4 regions of the Lachnoanaerobaculum sp. genome follow, and region 3 is predicted to be linked to each of the others. Evidence: predicted binding sites of a transcription regulator. Region 3 holds the regulator's gene; each other region holds the start of a gene.
What was found. The regulator Rex, encoded in region 3, represses fermentation and respiration genes when NADH is low (regulators of the CRP and FNR family bind a similar motif). The targets are predictions, from matches to a motif close to ATTGTTAANTANTTAACAAT.
Positions count from the first base shown of each region.

Region 1 (8,263 bases), on a different contig from region 3:
ATTAAAACTTCTTGATATACCTAAGTCTATGCTGCCGCAGGTCAATGAGTCGTCATATGTATGTGGTGAGTCGGACTTTGCATTTTTCGGAAAGAGTATACCTATAGCAGGTGTGGCGGGAGACCAGCAGGCGGCGCTTTTCGGGCAGACTTGCTTTGAGGTAGGTGAAGCAAAGAGTACATACGGTACAGGTTGCTTTTTGCTTATGAATACAGGTGAAAAGCCGGTTAAATCAGATAACGGACTGGTGACTACCATTGCTTGGGGACTTAACGGAAAGATAAACTATGCTTTGGAGGGTTCGGTTTTTGTAGCCGGAGCTTCAATACAGTGGCTAAGGGATGAGATGCGTCTTATTGATTCTTCCGCAGACTCCGAATATATGGCTATGAAGGTCAATGATACTCACGGTTGCTATGTTGTACCTGCATTTACCGGACTTGGTGCACCGTATTGGGACCAATATGCCAGAGGTACCATTGTCGGCATTACAAGAGGGGTGAATAAGTATCATATTATAAGGGCGACATTAGAGTCTATGGCTTATCAGGTGAGAGATGTGCTTGATGTGATGGAGAAGGATTCGGATATTGTACTGAAAGTTTTGAATGTGGACGGAGGTGCAAGTGTAAACAATTTTCTTATGCAGACACAGGCGGATCTTTGTAATGTACCTGTAGAAAGGCCGAAATGTGTGGAGACTACCGCAATCGGAGTGGCTTATCTTGCAGGACTTGCCGTAGGATTTTGGGACAGTATTGATGATATAAAGAAAAGCAGAAGCATTGACAGGACATTTATACCTAATCTTTCGGATGAGGTCAGGTCTGAGAAGATAAAAATGTGGAAAAAGGCTGTAAAGTATGCCTTCGGTTGGGCAAGTGAAGAATAAAGTGTTTATCAAAAAAGGGTCATGGAAGTAAACTATGACCCTTTTGTTTTTTAATTATTTTTGTTCCGAGATAAACTTTTCCTGATATTTTCTGCTGATTGCCATAATGTCTTTTATGAAGTCTGTTGCACTGTCCAGGTATTCCTTGTTCTTTATAGAGTCACTTACCTTTGATATTATAGCGTCTTCTCTACCTTGATTTAATACGGGAAGATTATTTGCTGTTTTGTACTCTGCGATATTGTGAACCGTTTCCATTCTTTTTTCAAAAAGTGTAATCAGTTCTTTGTCTATTGCATCAATCCTTGCTCTAAGATTTTCCAATTCGTTCATAAATACTCCTTATCAAATAACACTTGTCATCTTTATTATTTTGACTTATTTTTCACTAAAAGTAAATACGATATTTTTATTTGACAAAAGCGGAAAAATAAATATAATTAAACCATGGAATACAAAAAATTAAATTTTAAACAATTAGTAGCGGACGACATACAAAAGTATGCAGGGTTTTATGGACTCAGGCCCAATAAGACCTGTGACAGTGTAGAGCTTGAGAGTTTTATATGGAAAGATTATTATAATGTGCGAGCAACTATCGCAATGAGAGACGGTAAGGAGGTAGGACTTCTTTGGCTTATGGGAGATGAAGACAGGCCTTTTGCAGCTATGCCGCTTTGCAAAGAAGAAGACCTTGAGTACTGTTTCAATTTAATGGTGGAGTATTTTAATAAAGAGCTTGACCTACCTTTAAAGATTCACTTGGCGGATGAGGAAGGAATAAAAGTATTGAATTTGCCGGAGGATAAATTTATAGTAAGGCAGGAGGAGGATGCAAAGGACTATCTCTATGAAGGAGATAAGTTGAGGAATCTTTCGGGAAAGAAGCTTCACAAGAAGAAAAATCATTACAATAATTTCCTTAAGACTTACGGTGACAGATATGAGTACAGAGTACTTGGATGCAATCCTACAGACAGGGATGATGTTTTCAAGTTCTTGGATAAGTGGAGAGAGAAAAAGGGAGAGGAAGTTGAAAAGCATCTTGACCCTGAGGTGGAAGGAATACATGATATTTTGCTTCACTGTACAAAGTTAAACATCAGAATGGGAGCAATATATATTGACGGCGAGATGGAGGCGTTTTCTATAGGAAGTTATAATAAGCTTGAAGATATGGCTGTAATACATATAGAGAAGGCAAATCCTGAGATAAACGGTCTGTATCAGGCCATCAACAAGGAGTTTTTGGAGCATGAGTTTCCGAATGTCAGCCTTGTAAATCGTGAGGACGACCTTGGACTTGAGGGACTTCGCCGTGCAAAGCAAAGCTATTATCCGGTGGACTATGCAAGAAAGTATTATGTTGAACAAAAAAGGTAATATATGATAAAGTATTTAAAAAAAGAAGAAAAAGTACTTACAAAGCCTCTGTATAAGGAGGCTTTTTTTGAAGATTCAGATAATTTTGTAGAGTACTATTATAATGAAAAGACAAAGGACAACAGGATTTTGGCGGATATAGAGGGTGAGAGTATAAAATCTATGATTATGCTGAACCCTTATACGGTATCCGTCTTCAGAAAGAAATATGGACTTGATTATATAGTGGCGGTTGCCACAAAGAAGGAGTATAAAAGGCAGGGATATATGAGAAAGCTTCTTGACAAGGTTCTCATTGATATGAACAGTGAAAAGGTTCCTTTTACCTACCTTATACCGGCAAATAAGGACTATTATCTGCCTTTTGATTTTGCATTTGTCGCAAGAAAAAATGTTTATGATATGGATTTATCCTCTTTTAAAAAGTCTGTATTAAAGGGCGTAAAGTCTGAGTCTAAAGAGGCTTGTGAGATTCTTAGGTTTATAAACAATGAGGTTTCAAAGGACAATGATGTATATACATATAGGGATATGCATTATTTTGAGAGGGAGCTAAAAGAGATAGCTTCCGAGAACGGTTTTATAAATATCTACCGTGGAGGTGATGAAATCGTAGCCTATGAGTCTTTTTGGGGGCTTGAAAAGGTTGAACTGAAAGAGAGAATAGTCTCATCAAGTATTGCAAAGAGAGAGTACGGCAAAGAGAATATAATGGTAAGAATCACAGATGTGGCTGAGCTTTTGTCAAACTTCAGATCAAACAAGGATATAGATATCATTATAAAGATAAATGACAATGTTGTTGAAGCACAGAATGCCTGCTTTAGAGTACAGATGGGTAAAGATTTCGCAAATGTATGTAAGATATCCGATGCAAAGGATAGTGCTTTTGTTGAGTTTGATATTGCGGATTTTACAGCTTGGATTTTCGGCTATATTGATGATGTGAATTTTAATATTGTCAATTTTGTAGACAAATCTATTGCAAAAGATTCACTTGATTCTATAAATAAAATCAGTGGAATATTTATAAATGAACTTGTATAATAGGCGTTGATGCATAAAAGCTTGTAAGAGGAGATTATGAGTTTGCTTGTAATATATTTGAGCTTTATATTATATGCAGATAGGAAGAAGGGTGTAGAATGAAAAATCCATTACATTATCAAATATCTGAGTATGACTGCGGTCCTACATCAATGCTCAATGCACTGAGCTTTCTATTTGAGAGAGAGGATATCCCGCCGGAGGTCATCAGAAACGTTATGCTTTATACACTGGACTGTTACAGTAATGAGGGTCATCCGGGTAAGAGCGGTACGTCACCGATGGCAATGATGTTTTTAAGTAATTGGCTCAACAGGTTCAGAGATATTAAGCAGCTTAATGTTATATGTGAATATATTACAGGTGAACAGGTCTTTATCGGTGAGACAAGTCGTATCAATGATGCTCTTACAAGAGGCGGTGCGGTTGTGGTAAGGCTTTTTTATGATGTTCCTCATTATGCGCTGCTTACAGGCGTGGATGAAAGCAACATCTATATGTTTGACCCTTACTATGAGGATGAGTTTACAGATGAGCATTGGTCACAGTTTATACCGGAAGGTGATGTGGAGCTTGTGCTTGATAAGCCGCTGAAATATAATCGTATTGTACCTTTCGGCTACTTTAACAGGGAAGGTGATGTACTCTACGCCCTTGGAAAGTTCGAAAACCGTGAGGCTGTAATACTTTATAATCAGAAGACCGAAAAGACTCCGGAGAAGACGATAGAGTACTTTATATAATATAATTTCAGGCAGTTAATCCGGTGATTAGCTGTCTTTTTTAAAACTCTTTAAAATCAATATCAAAGTCCGAAAAGATGTACAGCATATCTGATATGATAATTAATGAATATTCGCAACCGATAATTATAACAAAATCTAAATTCAATGCCGGGAATGACAGAGAGTATTCTTGAATCAAGAAATGAAGATATTTCTGAATGTACATCCTATAATCCGGATGCGTTGTGGTAAAAGTAGCACGCATGTGGACGCATTATGAGGGAATAAAATAATAATTGAAAAATACAATCTTTGTGATACAATAGTCCTTAGCAATATATGTTAAAGTTTTGACATAGTTTCAAAGCTTGACGGTTTTAATGGAGGTTTTGTTATGAAACGTTTAAGAATGATGCGTGCACCACTCAAGTATGTACAGGGAAAAGGAGCTTTGCTTCAGTTCCGTAAGGAAATGGAGTATATGGGAAAGAGATGGTTGTTTGTCTGTTCGAACAGCGGTTACAACAGCTGCCATGATGATTTGGAAAAGAGCTTTGAAGGCGAAGATGATTATCGCAGATATGAAGTATTCGGAGGAATGTCAAGTATCAGCGAGATAAAGAAAATGCAGGATATTGTTGAGACTGATAAGATTGATGTTGTTGTTGCGGTAGGCGGCGGTTCGGCAGTGGATGCGGCTAAGGCAACAGCATATTATATGGGGAAGAGAATAGTTATAATACCTACAGTTGCAGCTACAGATGCACCTTGTACAGGACTTTCGGTTATATATAATGATGACGGAAGTTTTAATAAATATTTATTCTATCCGCAAAATCCGGATGCGGTACTTGTAGACAGCAGTGTTATAGCTAATGCACCTGTAAAGTTTTTGATAGCCGGTATGGGAGACGCTCTTGGAACATATTTTGAAGGAAGAGCTTCACTTCGTACAGAGTCACCAAGTTTGGAGAGCGGCGGTATTACAAGAGCAGGTATGGCGATTGCAAAGGCTTGCTATGATACCTTAAGAAAATACGGAAAAGCGGCTATAGCTGCCTGTGAGAATAATGTTGTTACTCCTGCTTTGGATGCAATCATAGAGGCTACAGTTTATCTTTCAGGTGTAGGAGCAGATAATGTAAACTGTGCGGCTCCTCACTCATTCTATAACGGAGTTACTTCACTTGGCGGACATGAGGCATATCATGGTAATTGTGTGGCATTCGGTACTTTGATACAGCTTACACTTGAGTGTGCGGATAAGGCCGAGTTTGAGGATATACAGAATTTTTGCCTTGAAGTAGGACTGCCTATTACACTTGCAGAGCTTGGAGACTTTACATATGAGGATCTTCATACTATAGCAAAGAATGCCTGTGTAAAGGGAGAAACAATACATAATCTTGCAGGTGACGTAACACCTGATGAGTTGTATGCGGCTATTATAGCTACAGATGCTTTAGGTAAGGCAAGACTTGGCAAGTAATCTATTTAATGGATAAGTGGCTGTTGCCGGATAGATATTTTATCTTTTTGGTGGCGGCTTTTTTATGTTCTTTGTCAAATACTGGGGTGGGAGGTAAAATGAAATCAAAGCATGATGTAATAGTAATAAGACCGGGTTTAGTATATTTGTTTTTCAGTTTTATGCCTATAGTTTTAGGAGTTACATATTTTTGGGTATTAGGCAAAGCTTTACCGTCAGATAATCCGGAGACGGACAAGATGGCAAGGTGGATATTGCTATTATTTTTTTTGACTGTCGGATTAGTATCGGGATTATATGCGTTGCTTACCAAGATAAAAATTGACAATGAGAAAATAGAAATAACAAGGTTTCCTCTAAAAAAAAGGGAATATTTTTGGTTTGATATAACTACTGCAAAGATTATAAATGAGGCATTGGCTTACCCATGTGTGATATATACAGTAGAAAAAAGAATATCAAAAGTACCAAGGGCATATATAGGCTATGAAAAGCTACTAAATGAGCTAAGCAAAAGAAAAATTATTGAGGAAGATGATTTGTACCTGGAAGCCAGAGGAATGTTGGCATTTGATAAGCTAAAACTTAGAGATCTCTTTAGAAGGTAGTGGGAATAGGGTTAAAATATAATAAAAATAGATAGGAGAATAGCATAAAATGAATGATAACAAAAAAGAAACTATTTGAAATGATCTTGAAAATTTTATAAAAGAAAAAAAGAATGGGGAAGTATTGTATTTGGATGATGATACAGCACGATTTATGTTGGGAGAGGTCGGAGAAAATCCTATTATATGCTTTGGAATAAATCCAAGTACAGCTAATGATGAAAAGGATGATCCCACTATTTCAAAAATAAGAAAAATTGCATCAGAAAATAATTGTGACGGTTGGATAATGCTAAATCTTTATCCGCAAAGAGCGACAAATCCAAATGATATGCATATAAAAGCTGCTGATGATTTAACTGTAAAAAATTATGAAGTTATAAGAAGTGTTTTTAATATATACTCTAATGCTTTAACCTTGGCTTCTTGGGGGAACGCCATAGAGAAAAGAAAATATTTGAAAGATTGCTTAAAGGAAATTCTAGCTATTGACCCGGATAGGAAGTGGGTATGCCGTGGTAAACTAACAGTGAAGGGGAATCCAAGGCATCAATTATATGTACCCAATAATACCAAATTACAAGATTTATATTTTAGCTTAGAGGGAAAAGTTTTATGTAGCAAAGATTGAAAAAATAATGGTGTATAGATGTATATAATTATTGATAAATAATGTATATGAAAATTTGAACTTATAAAATAGTAGTATATAAAATAGATATTATTAGAGGAGGAGCATAGTGACTGACTATAAAAATATTCTAAATAAACATGAATATGATTTTATAAATAAAGAGGAGGTGTTAAATAATGTCAAAGAATAAAAAACTTGTTATAAGCTTACTTGTAATAGTTGTACTGATGGCAATAGTGCCTTTATTTATGCTTAAGAATGCCGAATTTGGCGGTTCTGATGATGCCGAAAGTGAAGTGGTTTCAGAAATATAGGGCGGAGAATATGAGCCGTGGTTTAATCCGGTTATAGAAACCGTCTTAGGAAAGGAACTTCCGGGAGAAGTTGAAAGTCTGCTTTTTTGTGTACAGACAGGTATAGGTGTCGGAATAATAGCTTATTATATGGGAAGATTTGTAGAAAGAAAAAAACAGGAAGATAAGAAAAAATGATGAAAGGCTGCTGCTTTGTAAGATGGATTGCAAGGCGGCAGCTGTTAAGTAACGGAATAAGCCGGTATGTATTTTTTTCAAATTTTTGTTTTAAATTTTTTATGTTAATGAATGTGAAAGAGGAGAATCGGCATATTTTGAGATTGTGTAAGTATATGTATGCAAGAGAAGATATGCAGTACACATAGAGTTTTAAGAAGATAATTTAAAATTATATTGCAGTTTATTAAAAAATTACTTTGTTCAATAAAGCTGATAATTTTCAGCAAAATCGTGATGAATATTAATAAAAGATTTGATAAAATATAAGTATCAAGGCAGTATTATTAAAATATAATTTACATTATATAGCCTTGTCGGTTGTTGTAATAAAGAGGTCAATGCTATAAAGTATATTGGCGGATTTATACAATTAAGCTTTAGCTTTGAGTCGGGTGGCCGAATAAAACTGAAAGTATGTGGATTTTACTGCTAAAAAGCGTTTAATGAAGGGGGCGGAAGATGAAAACGAAGGATAGTAAAATAGTGATAAGACCAGGTAAAAAATATCTGATTGCAATATTTTTGTATATATACATTACTTTTATGATGATTTGGGTTTTATGTAAAGTAGGCCCATCAGAAATTCTGGAGACGAAGTGGGCGGGTGTGTTGCCGTTGCTATTATTAAGTTCAAGTCTCGGAATATATTTTTTAGTATTTGTTTTATTTACAAAAACAGAAGTAAGCGATAAAAAGATATTAATAAATCAGTTTCCGTTTAAAAGAAGTGAGTATTTATGGAGTGAGATAAGCAATGCAAAGATTATAGGTGAAGCCTCTGAATATCCATGTGAAATCTATTCAGGAGGAAAGAGAATATTAAAAATACCGAGAAATTATTTTGGATATGAGAGGTTGTTTTATGAATTGGATAAAAGAAATATTCTCCGGAAAGATGATTTTTATGTAGCTGCCAAGGTAGCGTTGGAGATAGATAAAAGAAGACGGCAAG
Region 1 covers NZ_DBHIEQ010000005.1:8,419-16,681, reverse strand. The annotation lists gene glpK (glycerol kinase GlpK) at 1-892, shown strand, start outside; gene ACO6FI_RS03345 (chorismate mutase) at 947-1,225, opposite strand; gene ACO6FI_RS03340 (DUF2156 domain-containing protein) at 1,340-2,275, shown strand; gene ACO6FI_RS03335 (GNAT family N-acetyltransferase) at 2,279-3,322, shown strand; gene ACO6FI_RS03330 (C39 family peptidase) at 3,421-4,065, shown strand; gene ACO6FI_RS03325 (glycerol dehydrogenase) at 4,442-5,536, shown strand; gene ACO6FI_RS03320 (hypothetical protein) at 5,635-6,144, shown strand; gene ACO6FI_RS03315 (DUF1643 domain-containing protein) at 6,275-6,775, shown strand; partial or broken gene ACO6FI_RS03310 (energy-coupling factor ABC transporter substrate-binding protein) at 6,955-7,269, shown strand; gene ACO6FI_RS03305 (hypothetical protein) at 7,771-8,263, shown strand, end outside.
Region 1: a site for Rex is predicted at 4,386-4,405, ahead of ACO6FI_RS03325 (glycerol dehydrogenase). Genes of this name have one in related genera too.

Region 2 (8,263 bases), on a different contig from region 3:
GGCTGCTGTTTGGAGGTATTTCATATACACTCGGAGCTGTAATCTATGCATTTAAACTGAAAGCATTTAATGAAAAACACATCTACTTCGGTTCACATGAAATATTTCATGTGTTTATAATGCTTGGAACATTCTGCCACTATATGCTTTTATATACCACACTTTCATTCTATTGATAAATATTACTGCAAAATATAATTTTAGTTACTAAATAGGGCTGTTTATTTTTAACGGCCCTATCTTGGATGCCTGTACTCCCTTATATGCCATCTATAAAATCCCCTAAAAGTAATCTTCGGTTCCGGTACCACAGGAATAAGTATAAAATGCGTATATGCCAATCAGTACTATTTCAGTACAAGCTTTAAAAAACAACTTGGTATCTCTCCATCCGGATATAGAGAGAAATATTCATCCCTACAGTAACTCTCTAATATAGTCATCTGCCCTTGACTAAACCCTTGGCCTTGTGATACAACTTAGGTGTTTCACTGGAGGTAATATGAATCAATATTTAATAATTTCCTTTCAGGCTGTTGTACTGTTTCCAATAGTGGTGGCTGTTTTTACATTGCCGTATATTGCTTATAACTACCACAAATACGGGTCCATACTCAGCCTGAAAGTTTTAATAGTTTACTCTTTTATATTTTATCTGCTGTGTATGTACTGCCTTGTTGTACTTCCGCTGCCAAGCCCTGAAAAAGCTGCTACACTGCACAGCCATAAGATGCAACTTGAGCCTTTTTTATTTATTAAAGACATAATAAAAAAAGCTCATGTTATCCCGAGCGAACCAAAAACATGGATTACAATAGTACTGAACAAAGCGTTTTTGGTAAATATATTGAATCTGTTTTTGGCGGTACCTTTCGGAATGTATCTTCGCTACTATTTCAAAAAGTCATTTTCACAGACATTTATACTTTCATTTTTACTGTCGCTTTTCTTTGAGATAACTCAGCTTACCGGACTGTACTTTATATACTCCGGAAGCTACAGACTCTTTGATGTGGATGATTTGATAGTAAATACACTGGGAGGAATACTTGGTTACGCACTTGTCGGACCGCTTATGATAATACTTCCGTCAAGAGATGAACTTGATGAAGTCAGCTATAAAAGAGGTATGGAAATATCACTGTTCAGACGAGTTATATCTTTCTTTTTTGATATGGCATTTGTAACTATAATAACCATACTTAGCAGACCGTTTATGCAGCGGTTTCATATCGTCAGAGCATTTGAGATAATTACATTATCATATTTTTCCGTCTTGCCGATGCTTACTAAAGGCTCCACTCTTGGCAACTTTATTACAAGTACAGCCATAGTTTCAACTAAAGGAGGGCATCCTAAGTTTTTTGCTTACTTCTTACGCTATTTCTTATTTTTCGGCATATACCTTTACTTGCCGATGTATATACGTCAGGCATTGGAGAATTTTATACTTATAAATACCGACGCTTCAAAAGATATGGGATATGCTACTATAGAGCTTTTGGTTGCACTGCTTTATTTCTTATTCTTACTTTTAACTACAATAAAAGCCGCACTTCACAGAAGTCTTTTCTATGAAAGATGGTCAAGGACAAAGATTGAAAGTACTGTACAGGTACAATAATATTCTATAAAAAACAGGACCGATAAAACATTGGTCCTGCTTTATTTATACTATAAAATTATTTGTAGTTTACAATCTTTCCGAAATCAGGCTTAAGACTTGCTCCACCTACAAGTCCTCCGTCGATATCAGCCTCTGCAAAAAGCTCTGCCGCATTGCCTGCATTTACAGAACCGCCGTACTGAATTCTGATCTTCTCAGCTACATCATTTCCGTAAACTTCTTTGATACAATCTCTGATAGCCTTACATACTTCCTCAGCCTGTGCTGTTGTAGCGGTCTTTCCTGTACCGATAGCCCAAATAGGCTCATAAGCGATAACAGCCTTAGCTGCATTATCCGCACTTACATTCTGAAATGCAATTTTTATCTGAGTTCTGATAAAGTCTATTGCAATGCCCTGTTCTCTCTGTGTAAGAGTTTCACCGCAGCAGATAATAGGTGTGATACCGTGCTCAAATGCCTTAAGCACTTTCTTGTTTACAGTCTCATCTGTCTCTGCAAAGTATTCTCTTCTCTCCGAGTGCCCGATAATAACATACTTAACACCTACATCTGTAAGCATGTTCGGAGCAATCTCACCTGTATATGCACCGCTCTCTTCAAAGTACATATTCTCGGCACCGATTTTTATATTGCTTCCCTTAGCCGCCTCAATTGCAGGTATAATATCAATTGCAGGTACACAGAAAACAACATCAACATCATTATTTGCAACTAACGGCTTTAACTCATTTATAAGTGCAGTTGTCTCTGAAGGTGTCTTATTCATCTTCCAGTTTCCTGCAATAATTTTTCTTCTTGACATAAAGCTCTCCAATCTGTTTATCTATTGTCTGCAGCTGCAACACCCGGAAGTTCCTTACCCTCAAGGAATTCAAGTGAAGCACCGCCACCTGTTGAAATATGTGTCATCTTGTCGGCAAATCCAAGTCTCTTAACAGCATTTACAGAATCACCGCCACCGATAACTGTTGTTGCATCCTTAAGGTCTGCTACAGCTCTACAGATTTCAAGTGTTCCCTCTGCAAACTTCTCAAACTCGAATACGCCCATAGGTCCGTTCCATACTACAGTCTTTGCACCCTCAAGTGCCTTCTTATAGTTTGCAATAGTCTTAGGTCCGATATCAAATCCTGACCATCCTGCTTCTATAGTATCAACTACCTTAGACTCTGTATCATTTGAGAATTCCTTACCCTCTACATGGTCTACAGGAAGTAACAGATTTACACCCTTTTCTTTTGCCTTGTTGATCATCTCAAGTGCATAGTCAAGCTTATCCTCTTCACAAAGTGAGTTTCCGATTTCCTCGCCCTTTGCCTTAAGGAATGTATATGCCATACCTCCACCGATAATAAGTGTATCTACCTTATCAAGGAGATTGTTTATAACATTGATCTTATCTGAAACCTTAGCTCCTCCAAGAATTGCAACAAACGGACGAACCGGGTTCTCTACAGCCTCTCCAAGGAACTTGATTTCCTTCTCCATAAGGTATCCTACTACATTCTCCTTACAGAACTTGGTTACACCTACATTTGAGCAATGTGCTCTGTGTGCTGTACCGAATGCATCGTTTACAAAGATGTTGTTGTCACAAAGTGCTGCAAGCTCCTTAGCATACTCTACAGCGGAATCGTCCTTACCGTACTTTGTCTCTTCAGCTCTGTAACGTGTATTCTCAAGTAATAAAACTTCTCCGTCCTTAAGCTCTGCTGCAAGCTTTCTTGTCTCTTCACCTGTTACCTTAGGATCTGAAACAAACTTTACCTGTACGCCAAGTCTCTCTGAAAGTGCAGGAGCTACAGGTGCAAGGCTCATTTCAGGAAGCGGCTCGCCCTTCGGCTTTCCGAGATGTGAGCAAAGTATAACCTTTGCACCGCCGTCCAAAAGCTTTTTGATTGTAGGGATTGCACCGTCTATACGGTTATAATTTTGGATAACACCGTCCTTTAGCGGAACATTAAAATCACAACGAACTAATACTTTTTGTCCTTTTAGGTTCTTTAAATCATCTACAGTTTTCTTATTAAGCATAAGTATCTCCTTATTGTAAAAAAAGAGGTCCGGCCCAATATGAGCGGACCTCTTTGGTCTCTTTATCTTTTATATTACTTTAACTCAGCAAAGTACTTGATTGTTCTAACCATCTGTGATGTGTAAGAATTCTCATTGTCATACCATGATACAACCTGTACCTGATATACATCGTCAGCTATATGAGCTACCATTGTCTGTGTAGCATCAAATAATGAACCGAACTTCATACCGATAACGTCTGAAGAAACGATCTGATCCTCTGTATATCCGAATGACTCGGATGCGGCAGCCTTCATTGCAGCATTGATATCTTCTTTTGTAAGTCCTGCCTTCTTAACAACGGCTGTAAGAATTGTTGTAGAACCTGTAGGAACCGGAACTCTCTGTGCAGATCCGATAAGCTTTCCGTTAAGCTCAGGGATAACAAGACCGATAGCCTTAGCAGCACCTGTTGAGTTAGGTACGATATTTGCAGCACCTGCCCTTGCTCTTCTAAGGTCACCCTTTCTGTGTGGTCCGTCAAGGATCATCTGGTCACCTGTATAAGCATGGATTGTGCTCATGATACCGCTCTGGATAGGAGCAAGTTTGTTAAGTGTATCAGCCATAGGTGCAAGACAGTTTGTTGTACATGATGCAGCTGAAATAACTGTGTCGCTTGCCTTAAGTATCTTCTCATTTACGCTGTAAACGATTGTAGGAAGATCATTTCCTGCAGGAGCTGAAATAACAACCTTCTTAGCACCTGCTGTCAAGTGAGCTGAAGCCTTCTCCTTTGATGTGTAGAAACCTGTACACTCAAGTACAACATCTACCCCGATCTGTCCCCAAGGAAGCTTTGATGCGTCTGCCTCTTTGTAGATTGTAATTTTCTTTCCGTCAACTGTGATAGAATCCTCACCTGCCTCAACAGTGTGCTTTCCTTCACCGATACGTCCGGCAAAACCGCCCTGTGCTGTATCATACTTTAAAAGATGTGCTAACATCTTAGGATCTGTAAGATCATTTATTGCTACTACTTCATATCCGTCAGCCTCAAACATCTGTCTGAAGGCAAGACGACCAATACGACCAAAACCGTTAATTGCTACTTTTACCGACATTTTAGTTCCTCCTAAAATTAGTACTTGTGTGATGTTATCTCATTTGATAATTATTCATCAATCATTCTTAATTGTACAAAATTATAAACTTAATTGCAAGTATATATTTGAAACTTCTTATTATATTTATATTTCATTTTTCACATATCCTGCAATATTTGTAGCATGGTCTGATATACGCTCCAAGTTACTGATTATATCAAGGAAAGCAATACCTGACTGCGGTTTACATTCTCCCCTTGTAAGTCTGTCAATATGCTTTTCTCTTAATTCATCCTCAAGCATATCCACCTTATCTTCAAGCTTATTTACCTTTCTGACTGCACCGAGTGCATCCGCTCCGCTTGCATTTATAGCTGTTTCAAACGCATCTATGGCATCCTTTGATATCTCAGCCAAGTCTTCCTTTGCAAGGTCGCTGAACTCAAGGTTGTTGTCAATCATATACTTGGCATTTTCAGACAGGTTGTCCGCATGGTCTCCGACTCTTTCTATATCAGTTACCATATTGAAGAGATTGTTTACATGCTTTTTCTGACTTTCACTTAGTGAAAGATTGTCTACCTTTATAAGATACTCTGTCAGTGCTTCCTGCATATCGTCAAGTGTCTGTTCACACTGTGCAACTGTTTTTAAATCGTCCAAACTCTTGGTATTGATAGCACCCATTGCGGCATTAAGACTCTTTAGAGCGATACTTCCCATACGGGCCACTTCTACACTTCCTGATTGTACTGCAAATGCAGGTGTAAGAAGCACTCTTTCATCAAGCTGTAAGATAGGCTCTTTTTTAGCCTTTACAACCTCATCATCCTTGCCTCTTACGATCATTCCCGAAAGCTTTACAAGCAGTCCGGCAAAAGGATAAAGCAGAGTGGTCATTGTAAGATTGAAAAATGTATGGAATATTGAAATCTCTACCGCATTGATAGTGTGATTTGCAAGCTTTGTATTCACTGTAAATACGACAAATCCAAGTATACCGAATACTATCGCACCTATTGTATTGAATAAAAGATGTATTGCTGCGGCTCTCTTTGCAGTTCTTGAACTTCCTACACTTGAAATAATAGCTGTAACACAGGAACCGATATTTTGTCCGAGTGTGATGTATATAGCCGCCGCCGTGTTTACCACACCGTTGAATGCAAGCGTCTGCAAAATACCTACCGATGCTGATGAACTTTGCATCAGAGCTGTTACCACAATACCTACTATGATACCAAGTATCGGATTACCTCCAAGTACTCTGAACGCTTCCGAGAATATAGGAGCACCTGTGAAAGGCTTTATATTGCCTGCCATAAGGTCAAGTCCTAAAAACAGCATTCCAAGTCCGAGAACTATTTCACCTATGGTCTTTTTCTTGTCGGATTTTGAAAACAGTATAAATATCGCACCTATACCTATCATTAAAGGTGCATAGAATCCCGGCTGAAAGAGCTTGAGCGAATCGCCTATTGTTCCAAGTGATACTATCCACGCTGTAATTGTAGTACCTATATTGGCACCCATAATTACACCTACAGCCTGGACAAGGCTCAACATTCCGGCACTAACAAAACCTACTACCATTACAGTGGTAGCACCTGAGCTTTGTATTATGGCTGTTATTACCGCACCAAGTAAGATGGCTGTAAACCTGTTGTCCGTTATCTTACTTAGGAACTGTTGCATCTTTCCACCGGCAGTCTTTTGCATTCCGTCCGCCATAATATGCATTCCGTACAGGAAAAGTCCAAGACCGCCTAAGAATCCAAAGAGATATGATACATTATCAATCATTTTAATTCTCCTCTTAAAACATACCTACTTATATAGCCGCTGTCGAATTAAAACTCCAACAGATACGTCCTGTACATTCTACCAATTTATAAAAATTTAAGCAATACAAGATTTTTATCTAAAAAATACATACTAAAAAAGCACCCTTTCTAGGGGGTACTTTCTTAAGGATTTCTATATATAGGATTCATTGTAAGTGCTTCTTTATGATGATGTAATCTTATCATACTTCACCGTAAAATAATTGAAATACTGTTAAACTTATTATGAATTATTTCTTAAATATGTAAACAGTTTTAAATTAAATTTACTCCTTTGAGACACTCTCATCCCAGCTTCCGTCCGCTTTAAGGAGATAACCGTCCGGTGTTCTCCGGCTCTTAAGCATTCTTCCCTGTGTACCGTCAGAAACTGTATTAAAATAATACCACTTATTGTCGATTTGATGCCATCCTACACGCATAGCACCCTTGGTACCGTCAGATATAGGATTCAGATAATACCATTCCCCACTCGCATCTTTAAGCCATCCGATTCTCATTGCGCCTGAACCGTCCATAAAATACCATCTTCCGTCAACATTTGCCCAGCCGGTCACCATCTCTTCTCTATCGTTTAAAATATACCAATTTTCCGAGATATATGCCCATGCGGATTTTGCCCGTGAACCGTCAACTTCAAGTCGCCATATGTTTCCTTCCTTTTTCCAACTGCCCTGACTATATACTTTACCGCCTGTTTGAATATAAGAGTAGGAATTGGATGAAGCACCTCCATTCTTTAGCCCGGTACTTCTGCGACTATGTGAAGAAGATCCTGAATCTCTACTGCCGGAGCCTCCCGATCCGCCTCCTCTTCTACGCTCAGGTACTGACGGCGTTGAGACACCTGTATTACCTGTATTATTAGTTGTTCCGTTATTATTTGCTGCTCCGGTGTTATTAGTTGCTCCGCTATTGTTAACTGTTCCAGTATTATTAGTCTCTCCGTTATTGTTTGTTGTTCCCGACTGTACCTGCAAAGTAAAGTTTTCTGTACAGACCCAACCTCCTGAATCAGTCGCCCTTACCTGCAAATATATACTTGACTCTGTAGCGGCATCTACACTCACACCCTCTTTTAACTTAAGCATACCGTCAGAACTTACTTCAAAACGTGAATCACTTAAAGTATAGGTATGTGTATCACCTACATTAAGATCAATAGTTGTAAGCTTTCCTACAACTTCACCGGGAATACCTGATGTAACTGTATTTTTGGAAAGAGTAATCTTTTTTGGAGGTTGATTCTTAGGCCTTGTCACCTCTATTGTAAAGGTTTTTGTAAAAGAAGCACCAAGTGCATCTGTCGCCGTTACATTAAGAGTTATTGTTCCTACGGAACCAAACGGTATATAGTTGTCTCCTTTCAAACGCAAGAGATTATCATATACAACTTCAAAGCGCTCATCATCAACAGTATATGTGTGTGAATCTCCGGCATCAGGATCTGTTGTAGTCAGCAGTCCCACTTCCGCCAAATATTCATCACTGTAGATAAACAAAGGGTTTAGAGTAATATCAGTTGGTGCATGATTTGCATAATTTACAGGTAGTGTAGGAGAGCTTGTTGCATCTTCTGCATTTCCGGCTTTATCAGTATACTGAACCCTTACAGTAATCTCTTTTCCTGCATCTGCCGCTGTAGGAATATAGCTTGAATTTGTCGC
Region 2 covers NZ_DBHIEQ010000003.1:76,603-84,865, reverse strand. The annotation lists gene trhA (PAQR family membrane homeostasis protein TrhA) at 1-176, shown strand, start outside; gene ACO6FI_RS02375 (AraC family transcriptional regulator) at 292-426, shown strand; gene ACO6FI_RS02370 (VanZ family protein) at 503-1,624, shown strand; gene tpiA (triose-phosphate isomerase) at 1,683-2,432, opposite strand; gene ACO6FI_RS02360 (phosphoglycerate kinase) at 2,450-3,664, opposite strand; gene gap (type I glyceraldehyde-3-phosphate dehydrogenase) at 3,739-4,770, opposite strand; gene ACO6FI_RS02350 (Na/Pi cotransporter family protein) at 4,897-6,555, opposite strand; gene ACO6FI_RS02345 (glycosyl hydrolase family 28-related protein) at 6,863-8,263, opposite strand, start outside.
Region 2: a site for Rex is predicted at 4,813-4,832, ahead of gap (type I glyceraldehyde-3-phosphate dehydrogenase). Genes of this name have one in related genera too.

Region 3 (8,263 bases):
CTTCCACCTCGATATTTTCCATGTCGTTTATTTCTTTTATGATATCCGCACTTTCCTTTGTAGGCTTAAATCCGATTCTGTTCATTCCGGTGTCTATTGCGATATGAACAGCCATCTTCTTACCCATCTGCTTTGCTTCTTCATTTATCTTTTTAGCCTGATCTATTGTGAATACAGATTCTCTTATATCAAAAACTATTGATTCCTTGTAGCTCTCTCTCGGAATACAGGCAAGTATCAAAATAGGCTTTGTAATCCCGTGATACCTTAAGTTAATTCCCTCTTCAAGTGTAGCCACGCAGAAAAAATCAACAATATCTTCTATATACAGTGATACCGGAACACTTCCGTGCCCGTAGCCGTCCGCCTTTACAATCGCAGCCAACTTCATATCCTTTTTCAGTGCATTTTTTGTCACTGTCAAATTATGTTTTATAGCATCCAAATCTACTTTTGCATAAGCTCGTTTATATGAGTCCATTTCTCTTCCTTCTATTCAGCACTTCTCCTATATTGTCCAGTATATCTCTTGCAATAATACTATGTTCTCCCTGCTTTTGTCCTGCCAGATTTCCGGCAAGTCCGTGTATGTAAACGCCAAGTGCTACAGCCAAATCATCTTCTATCCCGAGGCAGAACATTCCCGCTATTATACCGCAAAGTACATCTCCGCTTCCGGCCTTTGCCATAGCAGGCGTCCCCGATTCATTGATAAAAGTATCTTCTTTGGCGGCAATCACACTTTTATGTGACTTTAATACCACTGTGATACCGTATTTATTTGCATACTCCTTTGCATACTTTTGTGTATCTGCAAGTATATCCTCTATAGGTATATTTATAAGCCTTGACATCTCTCCGATATGAGGTGTGATAATAATATTGTCTGTATAGTACTTGGTCAGTGAATTGTCAGACGCAATTATATTGAGTGCATCAGCATCTATTATCATCGGTACATAGCACTCGGACAAAACATATTCCACAATAATTTTGGCGTAGTATTCTGTGGAAAGCCCCGGACCAAGTACTACAACACTTGCCCAGTCAAGGCATTGCTTTATCTTACTTAATAAGCAGTCTTTACTTTCAAACGCCTCTCTCTCATCATAGGTTGTAATAATTGCTTCAGGCAGCAGTGTCTGTAAAATCGTTCTGTTTTTGCTTACTGTAAGTATTCTTACAAGCCCGGCACCCGAACGATAAGCCGCCATAGAACTGAGAAAAGCGGCACCGCTCATGCCGTTGCTCCCTGCAATCACAAGTACATGTCCGTAACTGCCTTTATTTGCATCTTCTATTCTGTCAGGTATATATTTTAATGCAGTCTCATCAAGTATCCTCATATCTATCTCCACATATCAATCAACTTCTATTACCACCATTGCAACGACCAAAGAATTTGTATTGCTTATTGAAACATAAATATTTTTCTCATTGATATCCATAAGATGAATATTTTCATGGTTGCAAATCCTTATAAAGGGTTTGCCGTATTTATCTCTAAGAACTTCCAAATCCTTCAGCCCGATACCTCTAAAACCTATTCCCAATGCTTTGACAAAAGCCTCTTTTACAGCAAAATTGCCTGCCAGAAAAATATCGGTATTTCTTTCCTTAGCCATAGCAATCTCACTGTCACTAAAAGCCCTTTTCAAAAAATAATCTTTTTTTATTGCTCTTGATATTCTGTCTGTTTCTACTATGTCGGTTCCGATACCTCTAATCATACTTTCCTTCAAAAGGTATCGCATCCATATTGCTGACTCTGTATGATAGTCTCATCAAAGACTCCGACAGATGCACATTTTCAACTATTACATCGTCAGGAACCGTAAGATCCGTGTGTGCAAAGTTCCAAATAGCCTTTATACCTGATTTTATAAGTCTGTCCGCCACTTCCATGGCTCTTGCTTTCGGTATTGTAAGCGCAGCAATCTGAATATCGTTTTCCGAAATAAACTTCTCAAGGCTGTCAAGTGAATACACTCTTGCACCTCTTACAGTCTTTCCGAAAAGATTCGGATCCACATCAAACATCGCCTGAATCAAAAAGCCTCTTCTCTCAAAGTTTGCATAGTTGGCGATGGCCTGACCGAGGTGTCCGGCACCGATTATAATAATATTATGCTGACGGTCAATACCCAATATTTTTGCTATCTCATTGTATAGATACCTTACATTGTAGCCGTATCCCTGCTGCCCGAAGCCTCCGAAATTGTTGAGGTCCTGCCTTATCTGAGAAGCTGTTACCTTCATTCTCTCACTAAGCTCTTTTGAAGAGATTCTTTCAACTCCTTCTTCTGAAAGTTCTCCCAGGTATCTGTAGTATCTTGGCAGCCTTGAAATAACCGCCCTTGATATCTTTCTTTCTTCCATTATATCTCCATCTAAAATATGCATATACTGCATATCTGTTTCTTTGTTAAGAATTCTACAATTAGTATATTATTTATCAATATAATTGTCAATACAGATAATAACGCTATTCTTTACCCTTGCATTAAATTGCATGTATAGGATATACTTATGTGTATTATATAGTAAGGAGGCAAATTGTTTGATTTTAAATGCCACTAATATATCAAAATCATTTGGAAGCAATGAGATAATAAAGGATGCAACCTTTCTTGTCAACGAACATGAAAAGGTTGCCATTGTAGGTGTAAACGGTGCCGGAAAAACCACACTTTTGAAAATACTTACCGGAGAAGAGAGCGCCGATAGCGGCATCATTACACTTGCAAAGGACGCAAAACTCGGATATTTACGCCAGATCAATAATGTGGACTCTGCACTCAGCATTATTGATGAATTATATACAGTTATAGAACCTATATTGAATATGGAAAAGAGAATGTCACAAATGCAGGAAGATATGAAGCATTTGACAGGCAGTGAATTGGAGGAGCTATACTCTTCTTACACCGCTCTTACACATAGCTATGAACTTATGGACGGATACGCGGTAAAAAGCAGAGTTGTAGGTATCTTAAAGGGACTGGGCTTTGAAGAAGCCGATTTTGACAGAAAGATAAATACATTGTCAGGAGGGCAAAAGACCAGAGTTTTCCTTGCAAAGTTGCTGCTTGAAGAACCTGACATTATACTTTTGGATGAGCCTACAAACCACCTTGACTTAAGAAGTATAGAGTGGCTTGAATCCTATCTTTTAAACTATAAGGGCACTGTAATTATCGTATCTCACGACAGATATTTTCTTGATAAAATAGTAAGCAAGGTTATTGATATAGAAAACGGTAATGTGCAGATGTATCTTGGCAACTATACCGACTTTTCAAATAAAAAGCAAATGCTTTTAGATGCCAAGATGAAGGAATATCTGAATCAGCAGCAGGAAATCAAGCACCAGGAAGCCGTTATCACAAAGCTTAAGCAGTTTAACAGAGAAAAATCAATAAAGAGAGCCGAAAGCAGGCAAAAACAGCTTGAAAAGATTGAAAGAGTAGAGGCACCGCATACATATAGTGAAAATATGAGACTGTCTTTAGATATCTCAAAAGAAAGCGGAAAGGATGTTTTAACCGTACACAATCTTTCAAAGAGCTTTGATCACAAAAAACTATTTCAGGATATAAACTTTGAGATAAAAAGAGGTGAAAGAGTTGCTATAATAGGCGACAACGGTACAGGAAAGACTACTCTTTTAAAAATTATAAACGGTCTTTTAAATCCCGATACAGGTGAAGTCATCTACGGCTCAAATGTATCCGTTGCCTACTACGACCAGGAACATCAGGTACTTCATATGGACAAGACTTTGTTTGACGAGCTTTCAGATACCTATCCCGAGATGACAAATACTCAGATAAGAAATATTTTGGCGGCATTTCTTTTTACCGGAGAGGATGTGTACAAAAAAATAGCAGATCTCTCGGGCGGTGAAAGAGGCAGAGTGTCATTGGTGAAACTTATGCTCTCAAAAGCAAACTTTTTACTTCTGGATGAGCCTACAAACCACCTTGATATAGTAAGTAAGGATGTGCTTGAAAATGCATTGAACAACTTTCCGGGTACTGTCTGCTATGTCTCACATGACAGATACTTTATCAATAAGACAGCTACCAGAATACTTGACCTCACTGAAAACAGATTGTTAAACTATATAGGAAACTACGATTATTATATTGAAAAAAGAGAAGCCGTAGAGGAAGCCGCCAATCTTACAAATACTGAACAGGCTGAAAAACCGGTAGATGTTTCAGAGTCAAAGAAAGAATGGATTGACAATAAGACTGCTCAAGCTCAAAAAAAGAAAATAAAGAACGCTCTTAATAAATGTGAAAAAGAGATTTCAGAGGTTGAAGATAAATTACAATCTATTGATGAAGAATTTGCAAACCCTGAGAATGCTTCAAATGTCGGCAAACTTATGGAACTTCAAAAACAAAAAGAGACGCTTGAAAAAAGACTTGATAAGCTTATGGAAGATTGGGAAGAACTTACCCTACAGACGGAGGAATAAAATGAAAAGAATTTTTGCAATAATACTGCTTTTGATACTTATTTTCAGCTTACTTGCTACAGTCTATGTCGCAATATTTACAAGCAATACAAAACTTCTGTTTGTATTTCTTTTCATAGATATCGTGATGCCTGTAATAGTCTATGCATATATCATAATAACAAAACAGATAAGAAACCTTGATAAAAAGGATGAGGAATAAAAAAGCCTGTGAGAAAATCTCTCACAGGTCTTTTTATTACTCTTTAGGTTTATTTTCCGTATATCCGCATTCTTCATTCATACATAGAAGTTTATTTCCCTTCTCCACCATATATGAACCGCATTTCGGGCATTTTATCGCTGAAGGCTTATTCCATGACATAAAGTCACATTCAGGAGCATTGCTGCATCCGTAATAGATTCTGCCCTTCTTGGTCTTTTTGATGACTACATCACCGCCACATTTCGGGCAGGCAACACCGATCTTTTCAAAGTAAGGCTTGGTATTCTTACACTCAGGGAATCCAGGGCAGGCTAAGAACTTTCCGTGCGGTCCGTATTTTATAACCATATTTCTGCCACAGTTCTCACAGATAACATCTGTAACCTCATCGGCTATCTTTACATTCTCAAGCTCCTTTGAAGCCTGATCTACCGCAGACTCAAGATCCGGATAAAAGTTTGATACTACAGTCTTCCAATTCACCTTACCGTCTCCTACAGAGTCAAGCAACTGCTCCAAATTGGCTGTAAATTCCTTATCCACAATACTTCCGAAATAATTTACCATCATAGAGTTCACTATCTGACCAAGCTCTGTGACATAGAGATTTTTTTGCTCCTTTACCACATAATGTCTTGCCATAATGGTTGTAATGGTAGGTGCGTATGTAGACGGACGGCCTATACCCTGTTCTTCAAGTGCTTTTACAAGACTTGCCTCGGTATAGTGTGCAGGCGGCTGTGTAAAATGCTGTAAATCTATAAGCTTTACAAGCTCAAGCTCATCTCCCACCTTTAACTTACCTATAACGGCATCCGAACTTGCCTTCTCTTCATCGTCATCCGTATATACGCTCATAAATCCGTCAAACACAATCTTTGAACCTGACATCGTAAAGATATACTCACCTGCACTAAGCTTTACAGAAGTGGTTTTATACTTTGCATTTTCCATTCTGCTTGCAACAAATCTCTTCCAGATAAGTTGATACAGTCTGAAAAGCTCTCTTGGTAAAGACTCTTTTACTATAGCAGGAGTAAGTGTAACATCTGTAGGTCTGATAGCCTCATGCGCATCCTGAACATTTGTCTTTGCATTCTTTGTGACGGTATTCTTTGATACATACTCATCGCCATATGTTTTACCTACAAACTCTCTTGCTGCAGTATCCGCCTCTGCGGCAACTCTTGTAGAGTCTGTACGCAGATATGTGATAAGTGCAATTGTACCTTTGCCCTCTATATCCACACCTTCATACAACTGTTGTGCAAGTCTCATTGTCTTTTGTGTGGAATAGTTTAATTTCTTGCTGGCTTCCTGTTGAAGAGTGGATGTTGTAAAAGGAATAGGCGCCTTTTTTACTCTCTCTCCCTCATTTATCTCCGAAACCACATATTTTGCATCCTTTAGGGCTTCAAGGATTTTATCCATCTCTTCTTTATTATTTATAGCAAGCTTTGTATTGGTGCCGTAGAACTTTGCATTTACACTTTTTTTGGAATACTCGGTCAAAAGCTCCGCTTCAAGGCTCCAATACTCCTCAGGTATGAACGCATCTATCTGTGCTTCTCTGTCACAAATCATCCTAAGAGCCACAGACTGAACTCTACCTGCGGAAAGTCCTCTCTTTACCTTTGCCCAAAGAAGCGGACTTATAGAGTAACCCACCATTCTGTCAAGCACTCTTCTTGCCTGTTGCGCATCTACCAGATTCATATCCAGCTGCCTTGGATGTTTGATAGCATCCTTTATAGCATTTTTTGTAATCTCATTGAAACTTATACGGTATACCTTCTTGTCGGTATCGTCAAGTTTAAGCGCCTTTGACAGATGCCAGCTTATAGCCTCTCCTTCTCTGTCGGGGTCGGTTGCAAGATATATCTTATCAGCTTTTTTAACATCTTTTTTTAGTTTAGCAAGCAACTCGCCTTTTCCCCTTATAGTAATATATTTCGGCTCAAAATCATGTTCCACATCAATACCCATAGTTGACTTGGGTAAATCTCTGACATGTCCGTTTGAGGCTGTAACCTCATACCCGGTACCCAAATATTTCTTTATGGTCTTTACCTTTGCAGGCGACTCCACTATCACTAAACTTCCAGCCATTTTAACCCCTTACTTAATTTATCCTCTTACAATAATAATTTGATGAAACCTGTACTATAAACCCTTCCAATTCAAGTAATAAAAGTGAGCTGAGCACTTCCGATATATCTAAAGCACTCTCCTTTAATATGTCATCAATATACTTCGGTTTTAAATCAAGGCAACTATAAACCTTTTTATCATTCTTTGCAAGCATATTAAGGTTTTTTTCATTATATACTTGAATTTTCCTATCAACATTCAGGTCAAGTGCCTCCAAAATATCACTTGGCGAAGAAATAATACCTGCTCCGTCCGCTATCAGCTTATTACATCCGAGGCTCATACAGTCTGTTATTCTGCCCGGCAGTGCAAATACTTCTCTTCCCTGATCAAGAGCATGTGAAGCCGTTATAAGTGAGCCCGACTTTAATCTTGCCTCTATCACCACTATAATATCCGCAAGCCCCGATATTATACGATTTCTTATAGGAAAGTTTAACTTAAGCGGATTCGTTCCAAGCGGAAATTCAGATATTACACCTCCGAAATCCTTTTCACACAGTTTGTTGTACAGATTAAAATTACTCTCAGGATAACATACATTTACTCCCGTGCCAAGTACGGCATAGGTTTTGCCGGCTCCTTCAACCGTACCTTCATGAGCTTTTGTATCCACCCCGAGCGCCATACCGCTTATAATATCCACACCGCTTTGAGCAAGCTCTCTTGCAATAAACCTTGCCATACCCAGTCCGTATTCACTTGCACTTCTGCTGCCGACTATTGCTACACTTTTTTTATTTTGCGGAACATCTCCTTTTACAAAGATTCCGAAGGGATAATCCCTTATATTAAGAAGTTTTTGTGGGTAATCGTCTTCAAACGGCAGAATAAATCTTATTTTTCTATCATAAAGTGATAAATATTCCTCATGTAATTCATCTGTTTTTAACTTTAAACTTAAGACAGCCCTTATCTGCTTTTCACTTAACTTAAGACTTGTCTTTAATGTGTCAAAATCCATTTCAAAAATCTTATTAACCGGTCTTATTCTTTCATAAATCATTCTTTTTGAGCAATATCCGAGCTCTGTAAGTGAAGAAAGTAAAAATAAGCTTTCCTTATCCGACATTTCACAAATTTGCATATTCCCTCCTTACCAATATTTATCCTCCAAAGAGCGATATGATATCGCCTCACATATATCCGCATGTTCAATATTTTCATGTTCGTTAAAATCCGCCACCGTTCTTGCCACTTTCAATATCTTGTGTAAACCCCTTACGCTCATCTTTTTTGCTTCATATAGATTGGAAAGAAAAATATCATCCTTTTCACTTAAAGCGCAGAACTTGTTTATTAAATTTGGAGGAATCTCTGAATTATAAGAAAAATCATAATCTTTATATCTGTTTAACTGAATATCTCTTACTTTTTCTATATACTTTTTCATCTCTTCACTGCTTACATTGTGAAAATCA
Region 3 covers NZ_DBHIEQ010000023.1:24,111-32,373, forward strand. The annotation lists gene alr (alanine racemase) at 1-481, opposite strand, end outside; gene ACO6FI_RS09980 (NAD(P)H-hydrate dehydratase) at 468-1,346, opposite strand; gene acpS (holo-ACP synthase) at 1,362-1,730, opposite strand; gene ACO6FI_RS09990 (redox-sensing transcriptional repressor Rex) at 1,723-2,379, opposite strand; gene ACO6FI_RS09995 (ABC-F family ATP-binding cassette domain-containing protein) at 2,561-4,486, shown strand; gene ACO6FI_RS10000 (hypothetical protein) at 4,488-4,688, shown strand; gene topA (type I DNA topoisomerase) at 4,725-6,800, opposite strand; gene dprA (DNA-processing protein DprA) at 6,814-7,929, opposite strand; gene ACO6FI_RS10015 (YifB family Mg chelatase-like AAA ATPase) at 7,939-8,263, opposite strand, start outside.

Region 4 (8,263 bases), on a different contig from region 3:
TACCGCCTGATACCAAGATCTTTGCAGCCATGATATCTTCTGTAGTCTTTGTGTTCTTTACGATTTCCAAGATCTCAACATACTTGTTGTTCTCTTCAAGCTTTGCATCAAAGTCAACAATCTCAGCCTTTGCTCCTGCAACTCTTTCCTTCTTTTGCATAACACCCGGACGAACTGTAGCCATCTGAGGTCTGTTCTCAGGACAGGCAATAGTTGCTATGGTATTTCCGCCGAATGCAGGTCTTGTCATAAGAAGCTGATTATGCTTTTGTTCTCTTCCTGCAATCGCTACAAGCGGATAGTCACCTATATCAAGCTGTGTACAGTCTGCTGTAAGACCTGTTCCGACTCTTGCGGATACTCTAGGTCCCAAATCTCTACCTATAGCTGTAGCACCGATAATGAATATCTCAGGTTTAAACTCATTTATAACTGCTGCAAGTGCCTGTGTATACGGCTCTGTACGATACTCTTTAAGTTTAGGATCGTCAACTACAATCACTCTGTCGGCACCGTACTCGGCAAGCTCCTGTGCCAATCCTTTTATATCAGATCCTAGAAGAACCGCCGTTACCTCTGTATTAAGGTCGGCAGCCAAATCCTTACCTTTTCCTATAAGCTCAAGGGAAATACCGCTTAATTTGCCGTCTACCTGCTGGGCAAATGTAAACACTCCCCTGTATTCTTCTGTATTTTGTCTCATAAACGACTCCTTTTTAGATGATATGTGTTTCTTTTAATTTGCCTAAGATATAGTCAACAGACTCTGATGCACTTAAGTTTACCTGCTCTCCGGCACCCTTTCTTACCTTATCGGATGCTTTTGCGATCTGTGTAGGTGAACCCTTAAGACCTATATTTGAGTCGTCCACACCTACAAGGTCCGCTCTTGAGAATACTGTTACTTCCTTGTCATAAGCATCAAAGATACCGCCCGGAGTCATATATCTAGGCTCATTCAGCTCTGAGAGTGCTGTGATAAGTACAGGCATCTTTGCTTTCAAAACATGATATCTGTCATCAAACTGACGCTCTACCACTACACTGTCACCTTCAACCTCAATCTTTTGTGCATAGCTGATAACAGGTATGCCGAGGTGCTCTGAAATCTGCGGTCCGACCTGTGCGGTATCACCGTCGATAGCCTGACGACCTGTAATAATAATATCATATTCAAGCTTTCTGAGTGCACCGGCTATAGTCTGTGATGTAGCCCAAGTATCTGCACCGCCAAGTACTCTGTCTGTGATAAGGATTGCATTATCGGCTCCCATTGCAAGAGCTTCTCTAAGTACCTCATCAGCCTTTGGAAGTCCCATAGTAACCACTGTAACTTCCGCACCGTATTTATCCTTTATTCTGAGAGCCGCCTCAAGACCCGCTTTATCATCAGGGTTCATGATTGTAAGCATAGCTCCTCTGTTAAGTGTGCCGTCAGGGTTGAAAACAACACCGCCCTTTGTATCCGGCACTTGTTTAATACAAACAACTATCTTCATGACATCCTCCATTCGTAATAGCAACTTTATTTAAGCAATGAACCGGCGATTACCATTCTCTGTACTTCACTTGTACCTTCGTAAACTTCTGTAATCTTCGCATCACGCATCATTCTTTCAATCTCGTATTCTCTTGTATAACCATATCCGCCGTGTAGCTGAACAGCCTTGGTAGTTACTTCCATAGCTACCTCCGCAGCAAAAAGCTTGGCCATTGCGGCTTCTTCAGAATATGTCTTCTGTGTCGCCTTAGCCATTGCAGCTCTGTATACAAGCATCTGTGCCGCTTTTACTTTGGTTGCCATATTTGCAAGCTCAAACTGTGTATTCTGGAATGCACCGATAGTTCTTCCGAACTGCTTTCTCTCTTTTACATAGTTTATAGTTCTCTCAAGTGCGCCCTCAGCAATACCAAGTGCCTGTGCGGCGATACCTATACGACCGCCGTCAAGAGTATGCATTGCAATACCGAATCCCTTACCTTCAGGTCCAAGCATATTTTCCTTCGGAATTCTGCAATCGTTAAAAATAAGCTCATATGTAGATGAACCTCTGATACCCATCTTCTTTTCCTTTGTACCGAATGAAAATCCCGGTGTTCCCTTTTCTACAAGGAATGCTGAGAAGATTTTTTTCTTTCTGCCCTTAGCATCCACCTTTACATCTGTACATGCAATGATTACATAGATATCCGCTTCCTTACCGTTGGTAATGAAAATCTTTGAACCGTTGAGTACATACTCATCACCGTCAAGAACGGCTGTTGTAACAACGCCCTGTGCATCAGTACCTGCGTTAGGCTCTGTAAGACCGAATGCTCCAAGCTTCTCTCCCTTTGCAAGAGGAATAAGATACTTCTCTTTCTGAGCCGGTGTACCGTATGTGGCAATAGGATCACAGCAAAGAGATGTATGTGCTGAAATAATAACGGCTGTAGTAGCGCAATCTTTTGCAATCTCTTCAACACACATAACATATGCCAACGGATCGGCTCCCTGACCGCCGTACTCCTTTGCAACAGGAATACCAAGGAAACCGTACTTAGCCATCTTAGTTACAGTCTCTCTTGGAAATACTTCTGTTTCATCTACCTCTATTGCAAGAGGTTTTACTTCCTTTTCGGCAAACTCCCTAAAGAGGGTTCTTGCCATCTCATGTTTCTTGTCTAAAGTAAAATCCATGAATAATACCCTACTTGAATAAATCCAAGTGCAAACATAAAAGTGAAAGTCTTTGTTTGCATTATCCTTTCTTAGTTTTCTTTCACCTTATATATAGTAAATACAAACCCGCCTTTTGTATTTATACCAATATTTATGCCCCCTTCTTAACTATGTAAAAAGGGGGTATTTATTTTACTTATATGAGAAGATTCCTTCTCCGGTCTTCTTACCGAGCTTACCTGCAGCTACAAGCTCTTTTAACTTAGGAGCAGGTATGTACTTGTCGTCACCTGTCTCATTGTGAATAACTTCCATAATAGCAAGGCAAATATCAAGTCCGATAAGGTCTGCCAAATGAAGAGGTCCCATAGGATGTGCACATCCTAAAACCATAGCCGTATCAACACCCTCGGCATCTGCCGTTCCTGCATCCCATACATTGATCGCTTCATTGATCATAGGGATAAGGATACGGTTTACTACAAATCCCGGAGCTTCCTTAACCTGTACAGGTGTCTTGCCGATCTCAACTGCAATCTCTTCTATCTTCTTAACAAGTTCTGCAGGTGTGTTCTTTCCGCCGATTACCTCAACAAGTTTCATTCTGTCAGCAGGATTGAAGAAATGCATTCCTACTACAGGTCTGTCAAGTCCTTCGCTGATTCTTGTAATAGAAAGTGATGAAGTATTTGAAGCAAAGATACAATCCTTAGGAACAATCCTCTCAAGTTCCTTAAAGATCTCTTTCTTAATTTCCATCTTCTCAAGTGCAACTTCAACAACAAGGTCACAGTCTGTACAAATATTGCTGAGTCCGACTTTTATCTTTGAAAGAATCTTATCTCCCGCTTCTTTTGTGATTTTTTCTTTACCTACAAGGAAATTGATATTCTTTTGAATCTTTGCAAATCCTGCCTGTGCAAACTCTTCTTTGATATCACAAAGTCTAACCTCATAACCTTCAGTCATAGCAAAAGCCTGAGCAATTCCTGAACCCATTGTACCTGCACCAATAACACCAACTATCATCTTTTTACTTCCTTTCTCAAAAACCTTTAAATAATTTAATTATAAAAAACTATATTTAATACTAAGTCAAAATCTTATGAATTAGTAAAATTCTTTTCTTTTCTCTTTTCCATAAATGCACCCATGCCTTCCTTCTGGTCATGAGTTTCAAAACAGCTGCCGAACAGCTTTTCTTCTATAACAATGGCTTTATCAATATCTACCTGAAGTCCGTCATTTATAGCTTTCTTTGCGGCTCTTACAGCTATAGGAGCGTTTGCAGCTATTGTAGTCGCCATTTTCTTAGCCTGAACCATAAGCTCTTCACTTGTATAAACAGCGTTTACAAGTCCGAGTCTTAGAGCATCGTCGGCTTTTATATTTCTTGCTGTAAATATAAGTTGCTTAGCCATACCTATTCCGATTATTCTGGCAAGTCTTTGAGTACCTCCAAATCCCGGTGTAATGCCGAGTCCCACCTCAGGCTGACCGAATACCGCGTTCTCAGAACATATTCTTATATCACAGCTCATAGCAAGCTCACATCCGCCGCCCAGTGCAAATCCGTTCACTGCAGCTATTACAGGTACCGGGAAAGTCTCAATCTTTCTGAATACATCATTTCCCTTCTTACCGAATGCTTCACCTTCAGCTACACTCAGTTTGCTCATCTCACCGATATCCGCACCGGCTACAAAGGACTTATCGCCTGAACCTGTCAATACAACGGCTCTTATAACATTTGTATCAATTCCGTCAAAACATGCCTCAAGATCTGATAACACCTCGGAATTCAAAGCATTAAGTGCCTTAGGTCTGTCAATAGTAACAATACCGACCGCACCTTCCGCGTCAAATCTTACAAAACCCATAAAACACCTCCTTGTAAATATTGCATGTCAGTAATCATATTTGACATGATAAAACTCTCTGATAAAAATATAACATATATGTATCTGACATTCAATCAGTTTTTTTGACTAAGTATTATATATATTTTGCATAAGCAATTTCTTGTATACAAAATACATCATTGATTAAAAGTATGAATTTTTCAATCTTTAATTGAGCAAAATTATTTTGCTGTCTTTTTTATTACTTAGATATGGAATAAAACCGACCTGTCTATAGTATTTTATACATACTCGCACTTTTAGGTATTATACCACATTGTTTAAAAAATATATATATAATAATATACAATATTTTTTATAGCTATTTTCAATAATAAGGGGGTAGATAAATCCTTACAGTTATGGTATGCTATGGATGAGACGTATATCTAACAATACAGGGCGATAATCACTCTTTGGTATTGTTCATTTTTATAGAATGACGAGGTAATAAACATGAAAGAGGTAGTTATAGTTAGTGCTGCAAGAACAGCTATGGGTAGTTTCGGAGGTTCATTGGCAGGTGTAAGTGCGGTAGATCTTGGTATCACAGCGGCAAAGGGAGCTATTGAGCGTGCCGGTATTGACGCTTCTCTTATTGATGAAGCAATAGTCGGAAACGTACTTGGTGCAGGTCTCGGTCAGAACATTGCTCGCCAGGTAATACTTGGTGCAGGTCTTCCGAATACCACTCCGGCTTTTTCAGTAAACAAGGTTTGCGGTTCAGGCCTTAGAACTATTGAGCTTGCAGCTCAGATTATCAAAGCGGGCGATGCGGATATCGTATTGGCAGGCGGTACGGAGAGTATGTCAAACGCACCTTATATCTTAAGAGGCGCAAGATTCGGCGTGAAGATGGGCAATCAGACACTTGTAGACGAGATGATTACAGACGGTCTTTGGGATGCCTTCAACAACTATCATATGGGAGTAACAGCTGAGAATATCGCTGAGCAAAAGGGTATTACAAGAGAAGATCAGGATGTTTTCTCTGTTGAGAGCCAGAGAAGAGCTCAGGTAGCTATTGAGACCGGAAGATTCAAAGATGAGATAGTTCCTGTAGTTATCCCACAGAGAAAGGGAGATCCTAAGGTATTTGATACAGATGAGTTCCCAAGATTCAATACTACTATAGAGAACCTTGCAAAGCTTAAGCCTGCATTCAAGAAAGACGGTACTGTAACTGCAGGTAACGCATCCGGTATCAACGACGGTGCTGCAATGTTCATTATCGCTTCCAAGGAGAAGGCTCTTGAGCTTAAGCTTCCTATCATGGCTACTATTAAGGGCTATGCTTCAGGCGGTGTAGATCCTAGCGTAATGGGACTCGGTGTAATTCCTGCATCCAGAAAGGCTATGGAAAAGGCAGGTGTTACCGTAGACGACCTTGAACTTATCGAAGCTAACGAGGCTTTTGCGGCACAGGCTATTGCAGTATGTAACGAACTCGGCTTTAAGAGAGAAATCACCAATGTAAACGGCGGTGCTATAGCACTTGGACATCCTATCGGCGCATCAGGCGCAAGAATACTTACAACTCTACTCTATGAGATGCAAAAAAGAGATTCTAAATGCGGCCTTGCCACACTATGTATCGGTGGCGGTATGGGCACAGCAATTGTTGTAGAAAGGGAATAAAAATGAAGATAGTTTCAATCAAAGACGCTATTGCAAACATCCATGACGGAGCAACCATCATGGTAGGCGGTTTTTTGGCCTGCGGTACACCTGAACCGATCATTGACGCATTGGTTGAGAAGGGAGTAAAAGATTTAACACTTATATGTAATGATACCGCCACTCCTACAACCGGTATCGGTAAACTGGTTGCCAACAATCAGGTAAAAAAAGTTATTGCAACACATATAGGTACAAATCCTATAACAGGACAAAAGATGAATGACGGTACTATGGAGGTTGAGCTTTCTCCTCAGGGTACACTTGCAGAGAGAATTCGTTCAGGCGGTGCAGGACTTGGCGGCGTGCTTACACCTACAGGTGTCGGTACGGAAGTTGCCAAGGGCAAGCAGGTTCTCAATATTGACGGCAAGGACTACCTCCTTGAGAAGCCTCTCAGAGCCGACTTCGCTCTTATAGGTGCCACTATAGCCGATGAAAAGGGCAACTTATACTTCACAGCTACATCAAAGAACTTCAACACGGTTATGGCTACAGCTGCCGATGTTGTTATCGCAGGTGCAGACCTTATAGTTCCTGTAGGCGATATTCAGCCTGAGAATGTTGCAGTTCCGGCTATATTTGTAGATTATCTTGTAGGAGGTGAATCATAATGTCAAAAGAGAAAATTGCCAGACGAGTTGCTCGTGATTTACGTGATGGTGATGTGGTGAACTTAGGTATCGGACTTCCTACTATGGTAGCGGACTATGTTCCTGAAGGAATAGAGATTACACTTCAGTCCGAGAACGGTATTCTCGGTATGGGACCTCTTGCAGGTGAAGGACTTGCCAATAAATATCTTATCAATTCAGGCGGACAAAACGTAACCGTTTTACGTGGTGCTTCATACTTTGACAGTGCATTTTCATTTGCAATTATCCGTGGAGGACACGTAGATATGACAGTACTCGGCGCATTGCAGGTAGATGAAAAAGGAAACCTTGCAAGCCATATAGTTCCGGGCAAAATGGTTCCGGGTATGGGCGGCGCTATGGACCTTGTTACAGGTTCAAAAAAGGTTGTCATTGCTATGACACATACTGCAAAAGACGGTTCTCCGAAGATTTTGAAGTCTATCAATCTTCCGGCTACAGCTATACACGCGGTTGATGAGATTGTTACGGAGTTGGCTGTAATAGAAGTTACAGATGACGGTCTTGTACTTAAAGAAGTTGCTGAGGGCGTAAGCGTAGATGAAGTTATTGCAAAGACCGAAGCACCTTTGAAAGTTGCAGATGATTTAAAAACATTCTAATTTAAAGGCATTCTTATAAAAGCCTTTTACTTAAGAGACTTATATAATGTTTTACACATTAGGGATATGCTTATAGTCATATCCCTTTTTGAGATTGGACTGCTTTTTATGAATTTTCGAGGCATTTTCATTTAATTTTTTATGAATATATAGTGGTTTTTTGGATTGTATTTTGATATAATGTTAATAATTAAACAATTCGTAAAAGGAGGCAGATAAATGTTTAAGAAATTTACAAACGCATGTGTAAATGTTGTTCAGAAGTATTTGCCGGATGCATTCATCTTCTGTATCATCCTTACTATTGTAGTTTTCCTGGCTGCATTACCTGTTACACGTATGATGCCTTGGGATGTAGCCGATGCTTGGGGTAAGGGTATCTGGAGTCTTTTGAAATTCTCTATGCAGATGGCTCTTGTACTGGTACTTGGTACCGCACTTGCTACCGCTCCACCGGTAAAAAGAGCGATAAATGCGGCGGCGGGAGTTCCGAAAAGTCCTACATCCGCAATCGTATTTATTACAGTGGTATCTATGATTGCCTGTTGGCTTAACTGGGGATTCGGACTTGTAGTAGGCGCAATACTTGCAAAGGAAATTGCAAAGAAGGTAAAGGGTGTTGACTACAGACTGCTTATCGCATCGGCATATTCAGGCTTTGTAATCTGGCACGCAGGTTTTTCAGGTTCAATACCGCTACAGCTTGCCTCATATACCGATGAGATAAACAAGCAGACCGCAGGCGCCGTAACCGAGTCTATCCCT
Region 4 covers NZ_DBHIEQ010000021.1:25,073-33,335, forward strand. The annotation lists gene ACO6FI_RS09450 (electron transfer flavoprotein subunit alpha/FixB family protein) at 1-703, opposite strand, end outside; gene ACO6FI_RS09455 (electron transfer flavoprotein subunit beta/FixA family protein) at 717-1,499, opposite strand; gene ACO6FI_RS09460 (acyl-CoA dehydrogenase) at 1,526-2,680, opposite strand; gene ACO6FI_RS09465 (3-hydroxyacyl-CoA dehydrogenase family protein) at 2,855-3,691, opposite strand; gene ACO6FI_RS09470 (enoyl-CoA hydratase-related protein) at 3,766-4,542, opposite strand; gene ACO6FI_RS09475 (acetyl-CoA C-acetyltransferase) at 5,020-6,201, shown strand; gene ACO6FI_RS09480 (CoA transferase subunit A) at 6,204-6,854, shown strand; gene ACO6FI_RS09485 (3-oxoacid CoA-transferase subunit B) at 6,854-7,498, shown strand; gene ACO6FI_RS09490 (short-chain fatty acid transporter) at 7,718-8,263, shown strand, end outside.
Region 4: a site for Rex is predicted at 4,600-4,619, ahead of ACO6FI_RS09470 (enoyl-CoA hydratase-related protein). Genes of this name have one in related genera too.